Thermogutta terrifontis: one gene and its partner. The protein of the gene in region 2 interacts with the protein of the main gene of each other region in a pairwise test. Links are inferred from orthologs where the notes say so. Each region holds a gene or a part of one and is shown on either strand. Other genes may lie near its edges. The genes, in order: THTE_RS07045 and def.

Evidence for each region.
Region 1: the proteins of def (region 2) and THTE_RS07045 interact in binary tests that used the Escherichia coli proteins (3 or more experiments, as listed by UniProt). The link is inferred for Thermogutta terrifontis from one-to-one orthologs.

What each region holds. Positions count from the first base shown.
Region 1 is NZ_CP018477.1:1,864,909-1,870,933, forward strand. The notes cover bases 1,367-4,143. They hold THTE_RS07045 (aspartate-semialdehyde dehydrogenase), read right to left. Parts: upstream 3,372-4,143; coding sequence 2,361-3,371; downstream 1,367-2,360. Other genes in these bases: truA (tRNA pseudouridine(38-40) synthase TruA), read right to left, coding at 1,419-2,285; THTE_RS18565 (TIGR03000 domain-containing protein), read right to left, coding at 3,969-4,143. Outside these bases: THTE_RS07035 (glycosyltransferase family 4 protein), read right to left, coding at 110-1,321; more of THTE_RS18565, read right to left, coding at 4,144-4,790; THTE_RS07060 (protein-L-isoaspartate(D-aspartate) O-methyltransferase), read right to left, coding at 5,073-6,025.
Region 2 is NZ_CP018477.1:3,821,572-3,827,661, forward strand. What follows is about bases 1-2,842. They hold def (peptide deformylase), read right to left. Parts: upstream 1,802-2,842; coding sequence 1,199-1,801; downstream 1-1,198. Other genes in these bases: THTE_RS14215 (hypothetical protein), read right to left, coding at 1-939; THTE_RS14225 (vWA domain-containing protein), read left to right, coding at 2,033-2,842. In the rest of the region: more of THTE_RS14225, read left to right, coding at 2,843-3,064; THTE_RS14230 (hypothetical protein), read left to right, coding at 3,344-4,390; THTE_RS14235 (hypothetical protein), read left to right, coding at 4,950-5,444; THTE_RS14240 (elongation factor P), read left to right, coding at 5,528-6,090. UniProt on the Escherichia coli protein: Removes the formyl group from the N-terminal Met of newly synthesized proteins. Requires at least a dipeptide for an efficient rate of reaction. N-terminal L-methionine is a prerequisite for activity but the enzyme has broad specificity at other positions.

The DNA of each region.
Region 1 (6,025 bases), 2.0 Mb from region 2 along the record:
CTTACCATCCGCATCATCTTAACGGCTTTTTCCGAAAGAAACAATGACGAAAGATAGGCAACGCCGGCACATTTTTTCTGGTCTGTCTGTTCTAAGTATCATGCCCGACCTACTGATCTTGCCGATTTTTTAGGACATCCTCGTATACCTTTCTGATTTGCGCGGTCATCCGCTCATGGGAAAAACGCTCCATGCACAAGCGTCGTCCCCTCTCTGCGAACTGGGACCCCAGCGCTGGAGTTTCGATCAGTTGCGCGATCGCGTGGGCCATGCCCACCCAGTCGCGAGCTGGGACAAGGAAACCAGTTTCTCCAGTCTGCACAACCTCTCGTGCACCATCCACGTCGTAGCTGACGACCGGCTTTCCGGCAAGAAGCGCCTGGGGCAAAACGCGCGCGAGACCCTCCCGCAGGCTGGGATGAACCACCGCATCCATGGCTGCCAGATATTCCGGTAGCTTCTCAGGAGGGACAAGACCCACCAGACGGACGTAACTACTCCAGCCCGCCTGGCGAATCTGGCGTTCCAGCCGAGCTCGCAACAGGCCATCGCCTACCCAAAGAAAGCGGACCTGGGGAAAACGCGGGATGAGGTACCCGGCCGCCCGCAGGATGTCCTCGTGTCCTTTGAGATGGAAAAGCCGGGCAATGGTGCCCACGACAAAGTGAGTCTCGCTGTAACCGAGTTGTTCACGCATCCTATGGCGGTGTTCCCCGGCCTGGAGAAAGGGCTCGACTTCCATCCCGCTGTAGATTGTCACGAATTTTTCACGGGGAGCGACTCCCGCGCTAACAAGCAATTCCGTCATGGCATCGGCAACACTGATGAGGCGGTGGCACCGCCGGGCCGCCCACCGCTCGCAGGCCGCGATGAATAACCTCGCCAGTCGCGGCTGATAGGGATGGAAAGGAGCACCGTGCACCGTGTGGACGATCGCGGGGACGTGTTGCCTCCAGGCAGCAGCCCGTCCCAGTATGCCCGCTTTAGCGCTATGGGTGTGGACGACGTCCGGGCGAAATTCGCGAATGATGCGAAAAATTGCCCGGTACGCACGGATGTCATGGACGGGGTTAATCGCCCGACGCAATGAGGGCACAACGACCGTGGGGACTTCCCCTGCCCTTGCCCGCTCCAGAAGGCTCCCCTCTGGACCGAGTGGCGGGCCTGTGACCAGCAGGACATCATCCCCGTACGTTCGGATAAGGTCTTCACAAGTTAAAAGGGTGTTTTCCTGGGCCCCGCCGAGGATCAATCGCGTAATGATGTGAAGGATGCGCACCGTATCTTCGAACCGACGGCTAAGGAGTGCAGACTGGTTCAAGCTTCCGTTTTGACCTTACTTCCATTGTGATTATCCAACCGAAAAAACGCGATTGGTAAGCAGGGGGCGATTTCAGTAGTGGCTGAAGCTGAAATGATCAGTCGCACGATGCAGAGCTGTGCCCGCGCGTGGTGAAAAGGTCCCAGGGATCAGGACTCGAGGCAACAGGGGTGTCGCTGTACGAGACGCCGACAAGGAACAGGCCGCTGCCGGGGGCTGTTGGTCCGGCTAGCCGCCGATCCTTGCGAAGCAGGACCTGTTGCATCCAAGCTGGGGCGTATGCTCCCCGGCCAACCTCAACCAGGCTCCCTACAATGTTCCGAACCATGTTATAGAGGAACCCGTTGGCTTCGATCTCCACGGTGATAAGGTTCGGGAGTCCAGGATGGCGGCGGGTGACAGTGAGTTCGTACACGGTTCTGACGCTGGTTTTCCTTTTTGCTCCGCCTGTTTCAAACGCGGAAAAATCGTGCTCTCCCAGGAGGTAAGCCGCCGCTGCGACCATGGCCTGCACATCGAGAGGTTTTCCAAGAAACCATACATACTGGCGAAGGAAGACCGGCTTGAGCGGCGAGTCCCAGATGAGGTAGCGATAACGTTTGCGGCGGGCGTCGCGGATTGGATGAAACGAGAGGGGGACCTCTTCAACCGAGAGTACAACGATATCCGATGGCAGCAGGGCGTTGAGGGCCCGCTGGATGACCGGACAGCCCAGACGGCTTTTGGTGCGAAAGGCAGCGACCTGTCCCAGGGCGTGAACACCAACGTCAGTCCGACCGCTTGCCAGCACCCGGGTCGGAGCGCCGGTCAGTTGCTGGAGGGCCTCTTCCAGAACGCCCTGGATGGTTTTTCCCTGGGGCTGCTTTTGCCAGCCCAGATAGTGCGAGCCATCATACGCAAGGGTGAGCCTGATGCAACGTACCGCGTCGTCCGCGCCCTGCACTGTGCTGTCTTGGTGCACCACGTGATTCGTCAAACCTACATCGACCGCCGGCCTGCTATGACAACAGGATAGTGCCGCCTCTGTTGCCCAGGGCTGTCAGTTGGGCCTACCGCGAATCAGCAGCTCAACGATTTGCACGGCGTTGGTGGCCGCACCTTTGCGGAGGTTATCGCTCACACACCAGAACACCAATCCGTTTGGTGAACTGAGATCTTCCCGAATTCGCCCCACGAAGACTTCATCACGACCAGTGCAGTCCATTGGCATGGGATATTTCTTGTTGGGCAAATCGTCCACGACGACGATTCCTGGGAAGCTGGCAAAAAGTTCCCTCGCCTTTTCTACCGTGATCTTCTTTTCTGTTTCCACGAGGATGGTTTCACTGTGGGAGTTGGCAACCGGAACCCGAACACAGGTGGCGCAAATTTGGATGCTCTCATCCTCCATAATCTTGCGGGTTTCCAGCACCATTTTCATCTCTTCTGAAGTATATCCCGCATGTTTGGGGGAGCCGATCTGGGGAATGAGATTGAAAGCAAGGGGATGCGCAAACGTGGTGTACTGATAAGGACGATCTTCCAGGTAGGCTCGAGTACCCTCGATAAGATCTTTTGTCCCCCCTACCCCGGCACCGCTTGCCGCTTGATAGGTACTCACCACGACTCGCTTGACACGTCCATAATCGTGCAGCGGCTTGAGTGCCACGACCATCTGCGTGGTCGAACAGTTGGGGCTGGCAATAATCCCCTTGTGGCGGAACGCTGCGTGGGGATTGACCTCTGGTATGACCAGAGGCACCTCGGGATCCATTCGCCAGGCGGCGCTCTCGTCCACTACCACGCAACCACGCTTGACGGCTTCCGGGATGAACTCTCGCGCCACCTCGTCAGGGGTGCTGCTGACAGCCAGGTCGACGCCGTCGAAGGCCTCCGGCCGGAGTTCCTCGACCGAGTACTCGCGTCCCCGGAACGTGAGCGTCTTGCCCACCGAGCGCTTGGAGGCTAAAAACTTGATATTCTCAAATTGAAGCGCGCTCTTTTCCAATAATTCGACCATAATTCGGCCAACAGCGCCGGTGGCACCTACGACGGCCAGCGAACGAAACATGGATCCTCCTTCCTCTTTCACGGTACGGCTCGTGTGTTTCCAGTTCACCAATGTCCCTGCCACCACCTGACACCACGAGTGGGGCAATTGTTCGCTCAGTTCGTGCGGTAAAAGTCAGATTTTCACGTGGGATCCGACAAACACTGTCGGCTCGTTCCGATCGGGTGTCTTTTAGAGGGCCTCATTTTCGAAGACCGGATCCACAAAACTTTTCCATTTTACGCGAAGGTTTGATCGCTATGGAGGCGGGGAACAATTGGCACATCCCCACTTTTCCTTCGCCAATAGGAACCCGAAGGCCCACGCGGGCATGATGGGAGCGGAACTTTGCCCGGAGGAACGGGTTGCCTGGACCACAGCCCAACGCTGGGATGACCCAATTCATCGGCTGCATCCCAACTGCTGGGTGCAGTGGCTGGTCAAAATGGCTGCGGCAATTCACGAATTGCCCCAACGAAACTCTGCGCCCGCGGGATTTCGTAGCTTTTACAAAAGTGGGGATGGTTCAGGAGACACAAAGCAAAAAGGCACCAGACGTCTCTGGTGCCATGGGAAATTCGTTTAGCCGAGCAAAGTCCGGCCAAGTTCAGTGAGGCGTCACAGGCGGTCGCCACTGGTGATTCCTGCCAGGTTTTCCGACGGAAATTGGAAGGAGAAAGCGACGCCTTTTTTCGACCCGGCCGTAAGAATCACTTCCCGAGTTTCTTCGTAAACTTTTCCATCCCGTTCTACCTGGGCCGTGATGGTGTACTTGTACTGAAGCCCCTCGGCGAGACCGTAGGAGACATATTCGCGGCGGGTTCCTGTACTTTTTGTCACCATCCCGTTGATGATGACCTTGGCCTCGGCGGGGACGTACACGGTAATCAGTCCGCTGTCCGCCCGGCTAGGAGTGGGGCTTGCCAGCGGCACGGAGTAACTTGTCGGATTGATCGCCGATGGCGACATGGGTGGCTCACCGGGGGAGACTCCCGGGGCGGGACCGGGAGTGGCCGGAGCCGGTTGAGGCGCTGGTGAGACACCAGGAGTCGGCTGCGGCGCCGGTTGAGGTGTCGGCGTCGGAGTGGAAGGCATGGTCAAAACTTGCGCTTCGCACTCGCACGGGGCAACACCACAAACCGCGCACGCCCCACCTACTACCGGATACCATCGGTAAGGACCGAAGAGAAGCCGTCGGATCGGGCCTGGACGAACTCCCAGCACCCATTCCACATCACAGCACGGATCCACACAAACATCGCACGGCGGACACAGGTCGTAAGCGCTCCAACACGGTGTCCATGCGCTGACCACCGCCAGCGGGCCAGGATACCAAACTCGGTGGCCGCAGCATCCCCAACACGCCTGAGCTGTGTTGGGCACAACTGCCAATCCCAGAAGCATTGTCCCCAGCAACGCACTTGCACTGATCCGTGACATTTCCAGGGTTCCTTTCATGAAAGTAACCGCTCACCGCAGATGTAAACCTCTCGAGCCGAATCCAGCGAGGCCTGTGCGCCTTGCACTTCTCCTAAGATAGTCTGGAAGGCTTGCGAAATTCAAGCAGGTCGCGCAAAATTTGCCAATCGTCACGCCTGCACGGCTTGTGAGCTGCGCCTTTTAAAACAGCTTGTGGTGCGGTCGCACAGTTCGCGCGTCCTTCTTTGTTTCGGTGATAGTCCCATAAGGGCTTTCGGCGTTTTACGAACAGCGGTGTAACCGCTACCTCTGGCGAGTGGCGAGTGGCTGGAGTTCCAGGGCGTCGAAAGCCACTGTCCCGACTGCCCCCGTCATTCCGATAGCAAGGATGGCTTCCCGCGCTTCCGAGGGCACCGGAATGCGGTGGCTTTCTTTTCGCCAGGGGAAGCTCCCCAGGAATGGTCCGATGGCCTTTTCCCCGACCGGTGCCCTGCTTTCTCCAAAAAACGTGATCACCACACCCGCCGATTCCTGCAAACTTCGCCCAGGACGTATATTTTCACCACGGACCCAGAAGGTTAGCATCAGTTCCCGGACTTCCCGGCCATCCACGGCGAACCCCTGGAGTGCGCGGGCGGGTCGGCCCGGCTGCTGATTGCGGAAGGCAATGTAAGCCTGACCTGAGGGCGCACCCCCTCCCCTGCGAACCTCGAATTCCTTGCAGTAATACCAACCCGGCGGGGATTCGAGTTCATCCAACTCCTCTTCGAAATCTCCATTAACAAGCCGCGGATTTGCAGGATCAGGCTGGATCTGGCGTTGGGCCTCGGCCTGGCCCGTCATGGGCACGAACAGCGTTGGTTGGAGTGCTTCCTTGACGAGTTTGCCGTTCTCCTTTCGCAGAAGGTACAGAATCTGCTGGTAGCGTTCCCCCACCGGGATGACCATTTTCCCACCCTCTTTAAGCTGATCGATCAGCGGCTGAGGAATGTTTTCAGGGGAGCAGGTCACGATGATTTTGTCGAAAGGTGCGTGTTCTGGCCAGCCCAGGTAGCCGTCTCCCGCTTTCACGAAGACGTTGGAATAGCCCAGTCGTTTGAGGGTGCCGGCTGCCCGTTGTGCCAAAGGTTCGACGATCTCAATCGTGTACACTTCTTTGACCAGTCCGCTCAAGATAGCGGCCTGGTAGCCGCTTCCGGTGCCTATTTCAAGGACCCGATCCGTGGGTTGGGGATCGAGTTTCTCCGTCATGAAGG
Region 2 (6,090 bases):
GTCTTCCCGAAGGATGAACTCGTCCCCGGGGCGCCAAAAGTTGAGCTGGAGGATCTTCCGCTCAAACCGGCGGCCTTGGCCGATTGGGTCTCCCGCTTTGTAAGCACCCGGTGGGTCTTGCCAACGGTAGGCGTTCGACAGTCCGACTACTAATATCGAAAACTTGTCGATGGACGGATCCACGTCCTCCCAGGTGGCCACCCCCCAAATTGACTGGCCTACCGCCAGCTCTCGCGTGGATACCTGGGTCGAATCGTAGAAGTTGATGTTGGAGTCTTCCCGCATCTGGATAGGTTGCTTGGCAAGCGGAATGACTCGGTCGGGATACCTCTTGATGCCAGAGGGCGTCTCTGCTTCCAAATAAAAAGTGGGCACGAATCTGACCGGGATGTCCACTGAATCAACGCGGTAGGTGCCGTCGTCTTCAGGCACCGGGCGGAGAGCTCCCCCGCGATTCGTCACCTTATAGATCAAATACCAGATTGTCTTTCGCTGAAGCTTGCCACTGGGCTGCGGAAGATCGACCTGAATCAGACGCGGGAGCTTGAACTGAAATTCCAGACAGTACACCTCGCGTCGAAAGTCCACCCCTTTGGCCCACTCCAATTGTGGATCGGCGGTGACCAACTCAACGATATCCTGGCGGTTGTGGGTCTCATCCACTTGAACATCGGGCGGGATTGTGATCAACACGCCAGGCGCCAGGCGACGCGGCGGACCGAGGATCTGCTCCGGAATCGGCATGGCTTCAGGCTGCTTCTCGGCCGGGGAGGGTGTCACGGGTTGCGCGGGCTGATTCTCGGCAGCCTGTGCACCGTTTTGCGGATTGGCGTTGTCCTCAGCCAGGGCAACCACGCCCAGTACGGCAATTAAGAGCGCGCTCAAGAGGAGACCAAACAAACGCCCAATACGCCAACGCTGTCGATCATGCCAGCACATGCCAGACGCCTCGTCAGACATACCAGCGGGTGGAGCCACCCGCCATTCCGGAAAATAACCACACTCCCACAACTCACCAACCAGCAAGAATCCGCCGCGGACCTCAGCCGCCGGCCTGGGTAAATTCCGTAGAGCTTTCTTTTACCTAGTGTAATCAACACTGAAGACGGTGCCAAATTGCGGCCCGAAATGGATTCCTAAGCCATTAACAACGGCGGTGCAAGGAGGGCGACGAACTTCTCAGAACTCCTTTTTAGCTTCAGGTCCGGAGGGCTTCCAGTTCCCGGAGACGACTGAGCACCTTGTCTTCCGGTTCCTCGGTCCCTTGCGAGACTGCCGACATGTACTCATCTTCCCATTTTTCCACATAACCTCGCAGATCGAGTAATTCCGAGGGTTCGAGATGATCAATGAAGAGAATTCCATCAAGGTGGTCGAGCTCGTGCTGGAACGCCCGTGCGAGAAGGCCGGTGACTCGCCAGCAGATTTCCTCCCCCTGCAGGTTGTACGCGAGAATATCGATTTCTTTCGATCGTCGCACGGTCCCCCTCAAATCAGGGAGACTGAGGCACCCCTCCTCGCCTTGCTCGAATCCTTTTCGACGAAGGATGACTGGATTTAAGAATACAAGCTCTTCCTTCTTTTCGTTCGGGTCCGCCGTCAAATTGATGACAAAAAGACGGTAAGGAAGGTTAACCTGGTTGGCAGCTAGTCCAATTCCGTTCGCCTCGTACATAAGGTCGAACATTCTTCGGACAATATCGCCCAGTTCTCGATCCACCCGCTTGACTGGTTTTGACTTGTACCGCAGGGCAGGGTGGGGATATTTCACGATTTTGAGTTGATTGACGAGTTCGCTCATCTTGACCATTCACCTGGACTTGTAAGGCTTGCGATCCCGGCTTCGTTTTTTCGCAACCGTCTTTTACAAGAATCGCCACGGGGCTTTGGCAAAATCACGTTCAATGCCGTTGGCGTTTCGCGTCAGATTTTGCAATTATATCTTTTCGCCGTTACGTCTGGGCAGATTTTTCCAGTGGGAGGCCGAATCGCGTTATAATAGCAGGGAAAACCTTAACAACGTTTCGCGGACATGTTCACGCACAGTCCAGGCGCAGCAGAGGAGTCTGAAACCCTGAAATTCCGGGAGGGGAAGCAGGGTAATCCGCGATTCTGGTATTCGTTCGCAATTTCCACGGCCTTCCACGCGATCCTTTTCGCTCTACTTTTCCTCTGGTTCCGGCCTTCCGCGACCCATGGTTTGACAGAGGAAAGCGTCCGCGAGGTTGGTATAGCGCTCAAATACCAGGACGGACCACGGGATTATTACGTTGACGAGTCTGGACAGATCGGCCAGGACCAGGCAGCAGAGGGGGGTTCGGAAGCCGGTTCCGGGCGTCCGACCCTGGAGGAAATTTTGCCATCGGTTCAGGAGGTCGCCACCGCGGAGGTCCTACCGCGAAAGGGTTTTCAGATTTTGGGACCATCGAGCCTTCCAGAGACAGGGGCCGGGCAGGCAGGGGGCGAAGGAGGCCTCTTTGCCGGAGGCGGCGGCTTCGGTCGGCAACCGGGGCCTCCGGGAACAGCTTCGTTATTTGGAATTCGCTCACCGGGTTACAAATTCGTGTACGTGTTTGACCGCTCAGGCAGCATGGGAGGGTCGGGAAGAACAGCCCTTAGCTTCGCCAAACGCGAGCTCGTCGCCAGCATTCAGTCACTCGACAAGACGCAACAGTTCGAGATCATTTTTTACAACGAGCGGCCCACGCTGTTCAACCCTTCTGGCCAGCCTGGGCGGCTCGCCTTCGCCACAGATGAAAACAAAGCCCGAGCGATTCGTTTCATTCAGTCCATCACGGCGGGTGGGGGGACGCAGCACGACGCGGCTCTCCTGGCCGCCATTCAGCTCCGACCGGACGTGATCTTCTTTCTGACAGATGCCGACGAGCCGCGGCTATCCGAAGCGAAGCTGGCACAGATTCATCGATGGGCAAATGGAATTGTCATTCACGCCGTTGAATTCGGGACCGGTCCGGAGAGCACGTCCGACAACTTTCTTAAGCGGATCGCCAGACAGAATGGTGGCCAGTACGTGTACATCGACATTACTCAGGCGATCCGCTGAGCACTGCGTTTTCTGGGACGTGAGGAAAGTTTTTAGGAATCTGCCCCGCGTGCAAAAACGTTCTCTGGTGCGCAAATAAATTGTGTTCGATTTCTCGATTTGTGTGAATGGTTTGTAAGGACCACCATGCAACGTCGGATATGTAAAAGAAACGCTTTTCTTGGGTGTGTGATCCTTGTCTTGTTGTGCGAACCGGGAGCCGGGGCGGACGGAACGGGTTCACTTTCGGGCTTGCAGAGTTTATCTGCGGTTTCGGCACGGGACCGTCGTGTTTCGCCCGTGAAAATTGAGACAGATCAAAGTGCGGTGGAAAAAGCGGTTGAGGAATTCGTCGAGATCAGAGCTGGAGAGGGGCGAGTTCAACGCTGGCGTGGGGAGATTGTCAATTTCTCGGGAACGGGGTTGATTCTCAGGCTCAGTGATGGAACGGAAAAGCACTTTCCGGTGGAGAGAGTGGTGTCTTATTCGCCTAACAGCTCGTCGCTGTACCGTGAGGCGAACAAGCGATTAGCGGAAGGTGCTGTCACAGAAGCGCTGGGCCTGTTTGTGCGTGCACGGACAGCGGAATCCCGAGAGTGGCGGCGGCGTGAAATCACCGCGGATATCGTACGATGTTACCACGCGCTGGGAGACTACGTCCGTGCGGGTGAAGAGTTTGTGGATCGATTGGTCGTGCTTGATCCCCAGTCGCCGTTTGTCTGGTGTGTGCCGCTGGCATGGTTTCCCGAGGAGACTTTGGCCTTGGCGGAACCGCGGGCCAGAAACTGGTTGAACTCGGATCTGGCATGGGTTCAGCTCCTCGCAGCGAGTTACCTTCTCGATTCGCCGGCGGCCTCTCAAGCGGTGACAGTTCTTGACAGACTGCGATCTTCGACCGATGAAACTATGGCGATCCTTGCTTCAGCTCAGTTGTGGCGAAGGGGGTGGCAATCGGTTCAGCCCAATCAATTATCCCAATGGGAGAATGTAATCGAGAGGCTCCCCGGCCGGTTGAAGTCGGGCCCCTGCTATCTTCTGGGATTGGCTTGGAAGCAGCAGGGAGCTTTTGATAGGGCAATGGTGTGGTTGCTGAGACCGCCGTTTTTGTGGCCGGAGAACCGTCGCGTGGCGGCACGATCTCTGTGGGAAGCAGCCGAACTTGCCGGTAAGTCACCACCGTCCAGTAGCCCCGATTCGGCTGCTGGGTCTGACCATCAGCACGAATATCAGGCGATCGTAAAGGAACTTGTTGAGAGATTTCCGGAATCACCGTGGGCTGCGCAAGTGCGTGCGGCAATCAGGTCAAACTCTTTGGAAAGTGGGTCTCCGGTACGTGACGGCCCATGAGAGCTCGCGGGCCGATTCAAAACCTCGAACGGTTCGCACCTGGAAACTTTGTAGCAGGGGCATTTTTCCCGTGCCGCTGGGACAAAAGCATTTGCGGTTCGAGACGCCGTGTCTCCTCCACTGTGGTCATTCAAATTCCGTGAGCGCATGATATGTTATGGCCAACATTTGGAAGTTATAACCGCACGCCTGGTCTATTTCCTCTTTCTTTACCGAATCCGTAAGAGTCTGAAGGCCTAATCTGGGGTAGGGGCGATTCATGAATGGCCCTTACAACACGTCGTGCCCATGCCATCGCGGCGGTTTTTGGAAAAGTGGGGATGAACCAAGACCGCACCCGATTTGGCAAGATCCGAAATATTTCCTAAAATGGAAACCTCGGAGAGAGGAACGCTTTCTGACGCTTGTTGTGAAAGACAGGTTCCGCGCGGGGATGGCAATTTGCTGTGGCATCTCAGCGCGAGCAAACGCGCGGCGAACCTCTTCACGGGAAATGTGATGGGCGGAAAGGTCGGGGGAATGGTAGGGATTGCAGTGCATAGGCAGCGGGGGTGGTGCCATGTCCATGTTTGAGGATAGTCGCTATCAATGGCGGGAGACATGCTTTGTGTACTTTGCCCGACAGCGTCGGCCAACACTGCAAAGCGTGGTCAAAGCCCTTCAAGAGGTGGGCCCGCAATATCAAATTCTCAATCCCCAGGCGGATGAGAAGGGGAGGTTTGAGTCAATTACCGTGGTGGCCCCGGATGCTTATTCTGCCATGGATATCTGCTACGTGGAGGGCCCAGAGGTTCAGGAAGACGTTGAAAAGCAGATCAAGGAATTGAATTCTCCTGATCTGACGCCGGAAGAAAAACAGCGGCTGGGAGCGCTGCGACATTGTGACGCCCGCTTCGATATCCTCCATTTCGAACAGTTGGATGAAGAGTGGGGAGAAGATGAGGACGAGCCGGGCGACCTCTTCGATCCGAGTGCCCTCATCGTCGTCCTGGAGTTGCTCACCCGCATGACCTCCGGGGTTGCTATCGACCCACAATCGGGGATGGTCATTTAATGGATTTTGATGGGGCAAATTGAGACAAAAACGGTACAGGATTGGTGGTCGAACCTCAAAACGCAAGGAAATCAGTGCTGCCTATGCCACTGGCCAAAGACATTAAACGCGGGATGATTGTTACTTATCAGGATGCCCCGTGCTTAATTGAATCGGTGCAGGTTCAAACGCCCAGTGCACGGGGAGCGGCCACGCTCTACAAGTTTCGGGCGCGGAATTTGATCACCAAGCAAAAGGTGGATATTTCGCTGAAGGGCACGGAAGGGCTGGAAGAAGCGAATTTCGAGCGACGACCGGTCACCTACATGTATGCGGACGCTCAGGAGGTGCACTTTCTCGATTCGCAAGATTTCAACGAGTACGTGCTCCCACGCGAGGCCCTGGAAGAGGAATTAAAGTATCTCAAGGAAGGGCTGGAAGGGCTTTTTGTTTTGATTTACGAAGGACAGTGGGTGGGAATCCAGTTGCCTGTAGCGGTTGAACTAAAGGTGGTCCAATGCGATCCTTACGTCCGGGGGGCATCGGCCACGGGGCGCACCAAACCGGCGGTTTTGGAAACCGGTTTGGTCATTCAAGTGCCCGAGTACATTTCGGAAGGAGAGACCGTGAAGGTAGACACGCGAAGCGGCGAATTCCTCTCTCGCGT